DNA from 3 places in the Ensifer sp. LBL genome. Region 2 is predicted to be linked to each of the others. Evidence: riboswitches for the same ligand, from Rfam matches in the RefSeq annotation. Region 2 holds a riboswitch; each other region holds the start of a gene.

Region 1 (4,054 bases), on a different contig from region 2:
ATCCCGGTGCGCGCCACCTGATGTTCGGCACCGACTGGTCGATGATGGCGCTGGAGAAGGACTACAACGCCTATGTCCCGCGGATCGCCCAGCAGCTGAAAGAGGCCAATGTCAGCGAGGAGGACCAGCAGAACATCTTCTGGAAGAACGCCTCCCGTTACCTCGGCCTCGACCGGCCGGGGCCGACCCGCCAGCGGCTCGCCACCTATTGCCGCAAGCGCGGCCTGGATGCCTCCTGGCTGTCGCAGCTGGAGATCGCCTGACCGCGGAGACCGACGCCCGCGGTCCGGCACGTGGCTATCGCCACGGTGCGGTTCTGGCGATCCATTCGCGGGTCCGGCCTTCCGGATCGGCGTTGCGGGTGATGTCCGTCACGACGGCGGCGATGTCGGCGCCGTGCTCGAAGACGCCGGCAATCCGCTCGACGTTGAGACCCCCGATAGCGACCAGCGGCAGGGAGCCGAGGCGCTTCCGCCAGGCGGCAAGACGCGGTAGTCCCTGCGGCGCCCACTTCATCGCCTTGAGGATGGTCGGGTAGACCGGCCCGAGTGCGATGTAGTCCGGGTCGGCCGCCAGCGCCGTCTCCAGTTCCGCCTCGTCATGGGTGCTGAGGCCGAGCTTCAGGCCGGCGGCGCGGATAGCGGCAAGGTCGGCCTCCGCCAGGTCCTCCTGACCGAGATGGACGAAATCGCAGCCTTCGGCGATCGCCAGCTGCCAGTAGTCGTTGACGATGAGCTGGCAGCCCTGCTCGTCGCAAACAGCCTTGGCCGCGCGGATCTCGCGGCGGATCTCCGCTTCCGGACGATCCTTGACGCGCAGCTGTACCAGCTTCACGCCGAGCGGCACCAGCCGCTCGATCCAGGCCGCGCTGTCGACGATAAGGTAGAAGGGGTCGAGTTTCACGCAAACACCGCCTTTCCGATGACGGGGGTGGAAGGGACGGCAAAATCGCGCGGTTCGAGCATGCCCGCCTCGAAGGCCTGCCGCCCGGCATCGATCGCGCCCGCAAATGCCGAGGCCATCAGCGCGGGCCTGGCGGCGCCGGCGACGGCCGTGTTGAGCAGGACGGCGTCGAAGCCGAGTTCCATCACCGTCGTTGCGTGCGAGGGCCGGCCGATGCCGGCATCGACGATCAGCGGCACATCGGGAAAGTTCGCCCGCATTGCCCGGAGCGCCTGGATGTTCTGCGGCCCCATGGCGCTGCCGATCGGCGCGCACCAGGGCATCAGCACCTTGCAGCCGGCTTCGACGAGCCGCTCGGCAACCACCAGATCATCCGTGGTGTAGGGAAAGACCTCGAACCCTTCGGCCGAGAGGATGCGCGCCGCCTCGACCAGCCCGAAGACATCGGGCTGCAGCGTGTCGTGGTGGCCGATCACTTCGAGCTTCAGCCAATTGGTGCCGAAAACCTCGCGTGCCATCTTGGCCGTCAGCACCGCCTCGGACACCGAATGGCAGCCGGCGGTGTTCGGCAGCATGTGCACCCCGAGCGCCCGGATCAGTTCGAAGAACGCGCCGCCCTGGCGGCCCCCGGCAGTTTCGCGCCGAAGCGAAACCGTGACGATTTCGGTGCCCGAGGATCGCACCGCATCTTCGAGCACGGCGGGGGAGGGATAGCGGGCGGTGCCGAGAAGCAGTCTCGAGCGCAGGTCCTGTCCATAAAGCGTCAGCATGTCTCAGCCTCCTTTCATCGGCGAGAGAATTTCGATGCGGTCCCGGTCGCAAAGCGCGTGACCCGAACGGTCGGCTCGGTGCACCAGTTCGCCGTTGACGGCGGTGGCGAGCCAGTCGCCCTCGAAATCGAGCACGGTCAGAAGCTCGGCGAGGGTGGCGACGGCGAGGTCGTGATCCTCGCCATTGACGGTCAGTCTCATGCGGCATCTCCCTTCAGGTCCCGCGCAAGGGCAAGGTCGGCTGCTTCCGCCGCCACGGCCGGCGAAAGCAGGAAGCCGTGGCGGTAAAGTCCGTTGATCGTGATGGTCTGCCCGGCGCGCAGGGCGCGCGGCAGGTTGTTGGCGAAGGCGGGGCGGACGCCGGCGCCGGTTTCGACGAGGCGCGCTTCGCCGAAGGCCGGATGCAGCGCATAGGCGGCGTTCAGCAGTTCCATGAGGGAACGGGCGGTGATCGGTCCGCCGTCATCCGTCTCGATCATCGTCGCCCCGCACATGAAGAGGCCGCCGCCGCGCGGCACGATGTAGAGCGGGATGCGCGGATGAACGAGCCTGACGGGCCGCGACAGCTCCACGTCGCTTGTCTCAAGGTAGAGCATTTCGCCGCGCACGCCGCGCAGGCCGGGCGTGTCGCCGATGCGTGCCGCACCGGTGCAGTCGGCGACGAGATCGTGGTGTCCGTTGTCGCTCGCCTCGGCGACGAAGGCGATGCCGCGATCGACAAGCTTCTGCCGCAGCCGGGCGAGCGCCCGGCGCGGGTCGAGATGCGCCTCGCCCGGAAAGAACAAGGCCTCGCGGAAGCGCCCGGAAAGTGCCGGTTCCAGCCGTTCGATCGCCGCGGTGTCGAGCCATTCGAACCCGGAGGTGCGCGAGGCGAAGCGCCTGAGTTCGCCGGCGTCCCGTGGCGGGGCGACGACCAGCGTGCCGTTGCGGGAAACTTCGCCTGGCAGGACGTCGTCCCACCAGTCGATGGCGCCGATGCCCTTCGTCAGCACCGCCTCTTCGGCGCTTTCGCGCTCGCACCAGGGCGCCAGCATGCCGCCGGCAAACCAGGAGGCCGCGCCGGCAAAGCCTGGCTCTTGCTCGACGACCGTCACCGCGACACCGCGGGCGCTGAGTTCATGGGCCAGACAGAGCCCTGCGACGCCGGCACCTTTGACGAGGACCCGCATCGCTCAGCGCTCCCGTGTGGCGCGAACGGGCCGTCGTAGGCAACGAAGCTGGATGGTGTTGGCGGTGTGCATGCCGAGGCTCCAAAGGTGGAGACCCAGTTCACGAGCGGGGGAGGGGAAGGACGCCCTGCCGATTGATCCGTCACGTGAGCGCGACGTTTGCGGCAGCGAATCTGCACCGTCCCTACGCCAGTATGAACTGGATCAGGTTCAACGGGTCACTGCACCGCGCAACCGCATAGCAGAATCTCAGCCCCTTGGCGGGACACCCCTGGTGAATGCTCCAAGCTGACCGCTCGGGGCCGTTTTTGTCAAGAGCCAGCATTCGTGCTGACCGTGATCTGACTGACGAAAAAATTATCTATAATTTTGCGGCGAGAAAGCGCAGGCGTCGGTGGCGCGATGGAAGGAAGGGGGCGGGCCGACCGGAGTGAAGCTTGGAATACCGGAAAAGTCCGGACTCGTAGTGGTTTTGTTGGCGGCGTGCGCGAGACTTCGGCGCTGACGCGCGAGTGATTGATTGTCGGCTCTCGACCGGTGCCGACGGCGTCCGGATCCTCATGCGATCCCAAAATACAACCAGAAGAGTATGTCATGTAAACATTTCTTCCCTTGGGTGCTTGTCAATTTTCGTGTCCGACAAAATTATAGATAATATTGGATTCTATCTATTTTGCGATCGTGAAGACCTGGAGGACGAGCTGAAATGCTGGACGAAAACCGACCGACTGGTGCTGATTTTATCCCGGGCGACACCGCCCAATCCCGCTGGACCCAGGCGGAAGCGGAGAAAATCTATAATCTGCCGTTCAACGATCTGCTCTACCGCGCCCACACGGTCCACCGTGCGCAGTTCGATCCCACCGCCATTCAGATGAGCCGGCTGCTCTCGATCAAGACCGGCGGCTGCGCCGAGGATTGCGGCTACTGCAGCCAGTCTGCCCACTACCCGACCGGGCTCAAGGCATCGAAGCTGATGGAGGTCGAGCGTGTGCTTGCCGAGGCGCGAAAGGCGCGCGACAGCGGCGCGACCCGCTATTGCATGGGGGCCGCGTGGCGCAGCCCGAAGGACCGCGACATGGATGCCATCGTCGCCATGGTCGAGGGTGTACGCGCGCTCGGCATGGAAACCTGCATGACGCTTGGCATGCTGACGCCGGCCCAGTCTGCGCGGCTTGCCGAGGCTGGGCTCGATTACTACAACCACAATGT
Region 2 (4,054 bases):
TTCCATCATATCCTCGGCTTCGGCCTGGAAGCGCTCTACGCCGTTCGTGATGCCCTGCCCAATGCGCGCATCGTCGTGACGTTCCACGAGTATCTGCCGATCTGCCACAATCACGGGCAAATGGTGAAACGCCTTTCGGGCCAGCTTTGCAACGGCGCCTCACCGATCAGTTGTCACACGTGCTTCCCCGAAATCCCGGTGTCGCGCTTCGTTCGCCGCGAACAGTTCGTGCGCGGCATGCTCAATCTCGCCGATGCCTTTATCGCGCCGAGTGCCTTTCTCGCCAATCGCTATGTCGAGTGGGGGCTCGAAGCCGCAAAGATCTTCGTCATCGAGAACGGCATCGTCATGGGCGACAAGGCGCCGGCCCGTGAACTGCCGTCGCCGACGGCCCGGCGCAATCGCTTCGCCTATTTCGGACAGATGACGCCGTTCAAGGGCGTTCACGTGTTGATCGACGCCGTATCACGGGTGCCCGACGACATCTGGGGCGATGATTCCTCGCTGATGATCTTCGGCGGCAACCTCGAGCGTCAGCCGAAGGACTATCAGGAGAAAGTGGCGAAACTGATCGAGGACGCCGGTCGCCGCGTCCGCTTCTACGGCGCCTACCAGAACCAGGACATGCCGCGACTGATGCGCTCGGTCGACTGGGTGGTGATGCCCTCCGTCTGGTGGGAAAATTCGCCCGTCGTCATCCAGGAAGCGCTTCATCACGGCCGGCCGATCATTTGCTCCGACATCGGCGGCATGGCCGAGAAGGTTCGCGACCGGCTGGACGGCTATCACTTCCGCGCCGGCAGCGCCCAGGATCTGGCCGACCGCCTGATCGACGTGTTGGGCGCGCCGCGGGCGTGGGACAATCTGCGGGCAACGCTGCGGCGACCGACGAGCCATGTCGATTGCGCGCGGGAGCATGTCGCGCTCTACCGCAAAATGCTCAAGGGCGAGCAACCGGCTGCGCCGAGTGCCGCAGTCGCCTGAGATAGGCCCGGAGCCCACACTGCTCAGCCAGATCGCCAAGCACGACCAAGAGCGCCCTGGGCTTCGGCTACGTTCGAAGCCTCGGCGCCCGACTCTTTGTCGTTGCCCCACCAATGATGAAAGTGATGCACCGGCCCATGCCCCTGGCCGATGGTCAGGCCATCGGCCGCCACCAGCGCGTCATGCAAATAGGCTTTGGCTGCCACAACCGCATCGTCAATCGGCATACCCTTGGCAAGCCCCGCGGCGATTGCTGCCGAGAGTGTGCACCCGGTGCCATGATCATTCCTGGTTTCGATCCGCGGCCGCGACAGGTTGAGGACATCCTCCCCGCTATAGAAAATATCGATCGCGTCCTTGCCCTTGGCATGTCCGCCCTTCATCAGCACCGAACGCGCACCGAGCTTCAGAAGCATCTCTGCCTGACGCGCGACCTCCGCTTCGGTTTCGGCGATTGGGCCTCCGGTCAACAGCGCCGCCTCGGGCAGGTTCGGTGTCAGAATGAGCGCCAGCGGCAGCAACTCCTCCTTGAGCGTCGCGATCGCGTCCGGCTGCATCAAATGATCGCCGGAGGTTGCCACCATCACCGGGTCGATGACAGCCAGCCGGTCGTAGCGCTTCAGACCAGCCGCGATCACCGCGATCGTCTCGCGCCGCGAGACCATGCCTATTTTCACCGCTCCAACGGCGAGATCCGAAAACACCGCGTCGACCTGGGCCGCAACGACAGTCGGGGAGATATCTTCAACCGCAGAAACCCCACGGGTATTCTGCGCCGTGACCGCAGTGATCACGCTTGCGCCATAAACGCCGAGCGCAGAGAACGTCTTCAGATCCGCCTGGATGCCGGCGCCGCCGCCGGAATCCGAGCCTGCGATGGTGACGGCGATCGCGGTCATAGCCCCACCTGCTTGAGGCCTGAGCCTTTTCGGTTTGAGTCAAGGACAGACACGAGCAAAGCGACCTCCCGGAAATGGACGGAGATCCGGTCGACAAGCGCAAAGACGGCTGGTGAGCAGAAGGGCCCTCGCCGTTCCTACGCCGGTATGATCCGGATCAGGTTCAAGGGTCTGGCTCACCGCCATCTCAGCGCAGTCACTGCGCGCCCCTCGGCAAGAGGGATGCTAGGGGAGCATGGGCGGGGGTGTCAATTGCTTGGGTTCGGGGCGCGATATCCAACCGCGACCGGGGCCGGGCGACACTCGGCATAAAAATCAGCGCGATCGGTTCACGCTTCAGTCCGTCGGCGCCTTTCCGAGAGGAAATATGGGAGAGCTATCAACGCCGCTCAAGTTTCCTCGAAAGCTGGGAGTGCGTCCCTGATCGCGTCTTTGCGTAAAGGCGTACTCTAAATGCGGAGCGCACTCCCTAGATGCCGACGTAGGCGGCATCAATGTGTGACATTTTTTGGTGATCGTCCTCCGGGCTTCCATCGTGGCGAGTAGGCTCGCGGCGTGATCGGGGCTTTGGAGCGAACGAGCTTTGTAGACGATATCTTACTCCCGACGTTCGCGAATCAGTGCCGTCTTCATCCAATCGTCGAGTATCCCCTCGGTGTGCCGACGATCGCTTCAAAAGCGACCAGCTAGTATCAAAGCACAGCGGCAGGTTCTGGGCACAACAAAACGTGCCCAGATACGTGGCTATTCTTAGCGCCATAGAGAGCAGCTAGTCGGTCCCCGGCGGTATCGGCTCGCCCGTGAAAGGACATGGATCGCAGCGAAATCGACCTGTGCCTGGACGGAGCATCAAACCGGACTTCAAATCGTTGTCTGGCCGTTAGCTGCCCGTCGATCAGGAAATCTTACACCGCTGCGTAGCCACCGGGTCTCACTGTGGGTCATAGGAGCGAGCCTCCTGGCCACGCTTTGTATATCTGCGAACAGTCTTACGGTCGATGCCAGCTTGCTCGGCGATCGACGACACCGGCATTCCAGGATCTTGATCAGAAATCCCTCTCCCGGCCATCGGACGGAGTATCGGTGACAGCGCGCCCCGGTTTTCCGAGGCGCGCCTCGAAACCGGCTACAATGAGCAAATCAAGGAGGGTTCAGGACACTACTGTTCCGCTACAACTGAGCTCCTCGAGCCTCAGCCCTCCTACACAGCCAGCGGGAAGCTGGTGCGGCAGCGAGATGGCACGCCGCGGCACTTCGTTGCGCCACTCACTCACGACGCTCCCAATGGCGCCATTACAGATGGGTCGCTCTGCTTCAACTCAAGCTGACATTGAATGGAACGGTGACCCAGGCTATACAGCGCTAACTCCCCGAAGCCGGTCGCGTTTCACGCTACCCCAATGGCAATCGAACCGGTGGGATCGCCAGCGTCGCACTGGAGAACTAAGTAAGATGTATGATGGCTCAGATGTATCGCAATTGCCTAACGAAATTTCTCGAGTACTGCAGTGTTTACAAAGAGTTGTTTTTCAGGGCCTTGCGAAGGCGAAGAGGTCGATATTCAAACTGGCTTAAATTGTATGATACAGAGCCGGACTTAGCTTCAATTGAACACCCCTCAAATGCGCCTTTATTTTCGATACTTATGCCCGTCTTCAACCCTGACCTCAAGGAATTGAGGGCGGCAATTGTCAGCGTACGCAAGCAAACGTATGGAAATTGGGAACTCTGCATTGTTGATGACTGCTCCAGTTCGCACAGCGTACGAGAGGCGATTTCCGAGCTAGCGTCGGCGGACGCTCGCATAAAAACCGCATTCCGGTCCGAGAATGGAAACATTAGCGAGGCAACAAATACGGCATTTGATCTCGCGACTGGAGAATGGATTGGGTTACTGGATCAGGACGATGTCTTGCACCAAAGTGCACTCGCCGTAGTGTCCCGCACCATACGCGCGCACCCGAGCGTCCAAGTGATATATACGGACGAAGACAAGATCGGCGAACGCGGTAATCGCTTTCAGCCGTACTTTAAGCCAGACTTCTCGCTCGAACTGCTGAGGGCACAGAACTATTTAAACCACTTTACCGTACACAGAGCAGCCAACATCTACCGGGTAGGTAAGTGGCGAAAGGAGTTCGACGGCAGTCAGGATTACGATCTGAATCTGC
Region 3 (4,054 bases), on a different contig from region 2:
CTTTTCCAGGAAGCGCCGGTCGTGCGAGATCAGCACCAGCGCCGAGCGGCTGCGGATCAGTTCGTCTTCCAGCCATTCGATCGTCGGCAGATCGAGATGGTTGGTCGGCTCGTCGAGCAAAAGGATGTCCGGCTCCGGCGCCATGACGCGGGCAAGTGCTGCGCGACGCGCTTCGCCGCCGGAAAGGCGCTTGGGATCCTCTTCGCCGGTCAGCCCCAGATGCTGCAGCAGATAGGCGACGCGATAGGGATCGTCGCTCGGGCCGAGGCCCGCCTCGGCATAGGCCTGCACCGTGTCGTAACCGTCGAAATCCGGCGCCTGGTGCAGATAGCGGATGGTTGCCGAGGGATGGCGGAACACTTCGCCCGACTGCGCCTCTGCAAGGCCCGCGGCGATCTTCATCAGCGTCGATTTGCCCGAGCCGTTGCGGCCGACCAGGCAGATCTTGTCGCCCGGCTCCACTTGAAAATTGGCGCCGGCAAGCAGCGGCGTGCCGCCAAAGGTGAGGAAGATATCGTCGAGTTTCAGAATGGGAGGCGCCAAGGCTCAGGCTCCGGAAAGGTCATAGGGGCGGGCAAGCACGAGGGCACGGCCGCTCTTGAGAGTGAAGCGAAGGTGACCCTCCGCAACGTTGGAAACGGTTCGGGACGAGCCGAACGGCAGGGTGAAATCGTCGAGCGGATAACGCGCATTGACGATCGAAAGACCGGTCAGCTCGGTCAACCCGAGGACCGAGAAGAGGCAGCCCTTGGGCAGGTCGACTTCGAGCGAGCCGGCCAGCAGCGGATAGGCCTCTTCCTCGCCCGACGTCATCAACACCGAAAGCCCACGCTCGGCAAGGGCGACGGCATGAAGCAGATGCATGAACGCATGATCACTGCGGGTGCCGCCGAGCGCGCCGGCGAAGATCAGGCGATCGGCCCCGCGCGACAGCGCCGCCTCGACCGCGATCTCACCGTCCGTCGCGGCCTTTGCCGCCGGATAGGGCTCGCGCGGAACCGAGGCGTAGTCCGCAAGAAGGGCTTCCTCGGTCGAGTCGAAATCACCGACCCAGACATCGGGCACGATGCCGAGCAGCCGCGCATGGCGCATGCCGCCATCAGCCGCGATGAAGCGACTTGCGGCCAGCTGGTGAGCCAGCCGGTCGGTCAGCGAAAGGGCGCCGCCAAGCAGAATGGTGAAGGTCGATCGAGCCATGGCAAAGCCCATAGCGCAAAGGACCGCCGAAGGAAAACGAAGAAAACCGTCGGGCGACCGGTTCTTAAGATTTTGGTCAGACCGTCAATGCCCCTCGGGCACCGGATCGGGGAACAGCATGCCGGCATAAACGCCGGGGGTCGAATCCGGAATCTCGACGGCCCCGGCCACCCGCTCGTAGAACTTCGCCGGCCCGACACCGCCGATAATCGCGTAGCCGTAGCCGGCCTCGCGCATGGCCGTCAGGCTTGCAAGCAGCAGCGCCTCGCCGATCCCCTGTCCGCGCATGCCTTCGTCGACACCGGTCGGACCGAAGAAGCCGAGCGCCGTCACGTCGTGGCAGGAAAAGCCGACGATCTTTTCCTCATGGACTGCGACATGCATACGCGTCGGGGTCGAGGAAAAGGCGGCTTCCGCCTCGCCAGCCCATCCGGCGCCAAAGGTCTTTTCGATCCAGGACACGACAAGGCGGCGCTCCGGCGCCATGGCGCGGCGAATGCTGATGTCAGGACCAAGCTTCGACTGAGGCTCAGCCGGCAGGGCATAAAGTCGAACGAGCATATCGGGCATGACATTTCCTCCTCGCTGCCGTTGTGTAGCGCAGTTGGCGGCTTACGCAAACACGCGCCGTCGTGCCGGCCAGCCGCCCTTGCTTCCCCGCAAACATCGCTTGCCTTGGGGCCTTGGCAGCGGTAAATCTCTTGCCGCTCTAACGGGGTGCCTCCCGACCGCACAGCGGCCGGAGGCTGAGAGGCGTCAAAACGCCAACCCGCGGAACCTGATCCGGCTCATACCGGCGGAGGGATTAGACGCGATCGGATCGATACGCCCTTTTCCCATGCAACAACGAACTTTGGGAGAGAGGTCCTCGCCATGTCCAATTCATCGCAGCTCACATTCTTTAGCCGGCTAGCCCTTGCGGCCACCGCAAGCCTCGTTTTTTCCGGCGTCGCGATCGCCGCCGACAAGACGCTGACGGTCTATACCTATGAGAGTTTCATCACCGAATGGGGACCGGGCGCCAAGGTTGCAGAAGCCTTCGAGAAGACCTGCGAGTGCAAGGTCAACTATGTCGGCGTCGCCGACGGCGTCGAGCTGCTCACCCGCCTGAAGCTCGAAGGCGAGGCTTCCAAGGCCGACATCGTGCTCGGCCTCGACACCAACCTGGTTGCGGAAGCCAAGGAAACGGGCTTCTTCGCGCCGCACGGCATCGAGGCAACCGGCGTCACCGTGCCCGGGAACTTCTCCGACGACACCTTCCTGCCCTATGACTACGGCCACTTTGCCGTCGTCTACGACACCGAGACGCTGAAGACGCCACCGAAGAGCCTGAAGGAACTGGTCGAAGGCGACCCGTCGCAGAAGATCGTCGTCGAGGACCCGCGCACCTCGACGCCGGGCCTCGGCCTCCTGCTCTGGGTCAAGGCCGTCTATGGCGACGAGGCGGGTGCTGCCTGGGCGAAGCTGAAGGACCGCGTCCTGACCGTCACTCCCGGCTGGTCGGAAGCCTATGGCCTCTTCACCAAGGGCGAGGCGCCGATGGTGCTCTCCTACACCACGTCGCCGGCCTACCACATGGTCGCGGAAAACACCGAGCGCTATCAGGCGGCTGCCTTCTCCGAAGGCCACTACATCCAGATCGAAGTCGCCGGCATGACCAAGAACGCCAAGGAGCCGGAACTGGCAAAGCAGTTCCTCGCCTTCATGACCGGTCCGGACTTCCAGTCGATCATCCCGACGACCAACTGGATGATGCCGGTCGCAGCCACCAAGGAGCCTCTGCCGGACGCCTTCAACAAGCTGGTCAAGCCGGATAACACCTTCCTCCTGCCCTCGGAGGAAGTCGCCAAGAACCGCAAGGCCTGGATCGACGAATGGCTCGCCGCCATGAGCAAGAACTGAGGCCGGATTGTTCGCACTGCGCGAAAATCGCATGACAGTGGTCGCCGGGGCAGCCTGCCTCGGCGCCTTCGTCCTTTTCGTCGGCCTCGCGATCGTCGCCTTGCTGAGCCAGACGGGCGGCGCGAGCGACGATGCGCTGTTCGACGCCTACATCTGGCGCGTCACCCGCTTCACCCTGCTGCAGGCGACACTCTCGACGCTGCTGTCGGTGCTCTTTGCCATCCCCGTCGCCCGGGCGCTGGCGCGACGGCCGCAGTTTCCCGGCCGCATCTGGCTCTTGCGCCTGATGGCGCTGCCGCTCGGACTGCCAGTTCTCGTCGGCGCACTCGGGCTGATCGAGATCTGGGGGCGCCAGGGCTTCCTCAATTCCGGCCTGCGCTGGCTCGGCCTCGCGCAGCCCGTGAGCATTTACGGCCTGTTCGGCATCCTGCTCGCCCACGTCTTCTTCAACATGCCGCTTGCGGCGCGCCTGTTCCTGGCCGGGCTCGAGCGCATCCCCGCCGAATACTGGCGCAGCGCCGCCAATCTCGGCATGCCGTCGCGCGCGCTCTTCCGCTTCATCGAATGGCCCGTCCTGCGCGGCCTGCTTCCGGGTGCCGCCGGCCTTGTCTTCATGCTCTGCGCCACCAGCTTCACCCTCGTGTTGACGCTCGGCGGCGGGCCTGCGGCCAGCACAATCGAAGTGGCAATCTACCAGGCGCTGCGCTTCGATTTCGATCCGCCCCGCGCGATCGCGCTATCGGCCCTGCAGATCGCCATGACCGGCCTGCTGCTGTTCCTGGTTCGTTATCTGGCGACCGAGCCGGAAGAGGGCATGACCGGTGGCCGCACCGTGCGCCGCTTCGATGGCGCATCCAGGATCGCGCACCTGAGCGATGCCGCCTGGATCGCCCTTGCCTTTCTGTTTCTCGGCGCACCGCTGGTCGCCGTCCTCATCTCCGGCCTCGAAGCCGAT

Evidence for each region. A riboswitch is a leader RNA that binds a small molecule or an ion and turns the genes downstream of it on or off. The one in region 2 is predicted to bind thiamine pyrophosphate.
Region 1: linked by a shared signal. The riboswitch ahead of thiO (glycine oxidase ThiO) and the one ahead of thiD (bifunctional hydroxymethylpyrimidine kinase/phosphomethylpyrimidine kinase) in region 2 are both predicted to bind thiamine pyrophosphate.
Region 3: linked by a shared signal. The riboswitch ahead of thiB (thiamine ABC transporter substrate binding subunit) and the one ahead of thiD (bifunctional hydroxymethylpyrimidine kinase/phosphomethylpyrimidine kinase) in region 2 are both predicted to bind thiamine pyrophosphate.

Annotation. Positions count from the first base shown of each region.
Region 1 covers NZ_JBNDJY010000002.1:356,846-360,899, reverse strand. Annotated here, with positions in the region: gene OKW20_RS08935 (amidohydrolase family protein) at 1-263, shown strand, start outside; gene OKW20_RS08930 (thiamine phosphate synthase) at 298-903, opposite strand; gene OKW20_RS08925 (thiazole synthase) at 900-1,673, opposite strand; gene thiS (sulfur carrier protein ThiS) at 1,677-1,874, opposite strand; gene thiO (glycine oxidase ThiO) at 1,871-2,842, opposite strand; TPP riboswitch at 3,006-3,125, opposite strand; gene bioB (biotin synthase BioB) at 3,549-4,054, shown strand, end outside.
Region 2 covers NZ_JBNDJY010000010.1:95,057-99,110, forward strand. Annotated here, with positions in the region: gene OKW20_RS29955 (glycosyltransferase family 4 protein) at 1-984, shown strand, start outside; gene thiD (bifunctional hydroxymethylpyrimidine kinase/phosphomethylpyrimidine kinase) at 1,008-1,883, opposite strand; TPP riboswitch at 2,001-2,104, opposite strand; gene OKW20_RS29965 (glycosyltransferase family 2 protein) at 3,529-4,054, shown strand, end outside.
Region 3 covers NZ_JBNDJY010000006.1:197,140-201,193, reverse strand. Annotated here, with positions in the region: gene OKW20_RS24010 (ABC-F family ATP-binding cassette domain-containing protein) at 1-543, opposite strand, end outside; gene OKW20_RS24005 (thiamine diphosphokinase) at 547-1,197, opposite strand; gene OKW20_RS24000 (GNAT family N-acetyltransferase) at 1,282-1,767, opposite strand; TPP riboswitch at 1,901-2,019, shown strand; gene thiB (thiamine ABC transporter substrate binding subunit) at 2,071-3,099, shown strand; gene thiP (thiamine/thiamine pyrophosphate ABC transporter permease ThiP) at 3,107-4,054, shown strand, end outside.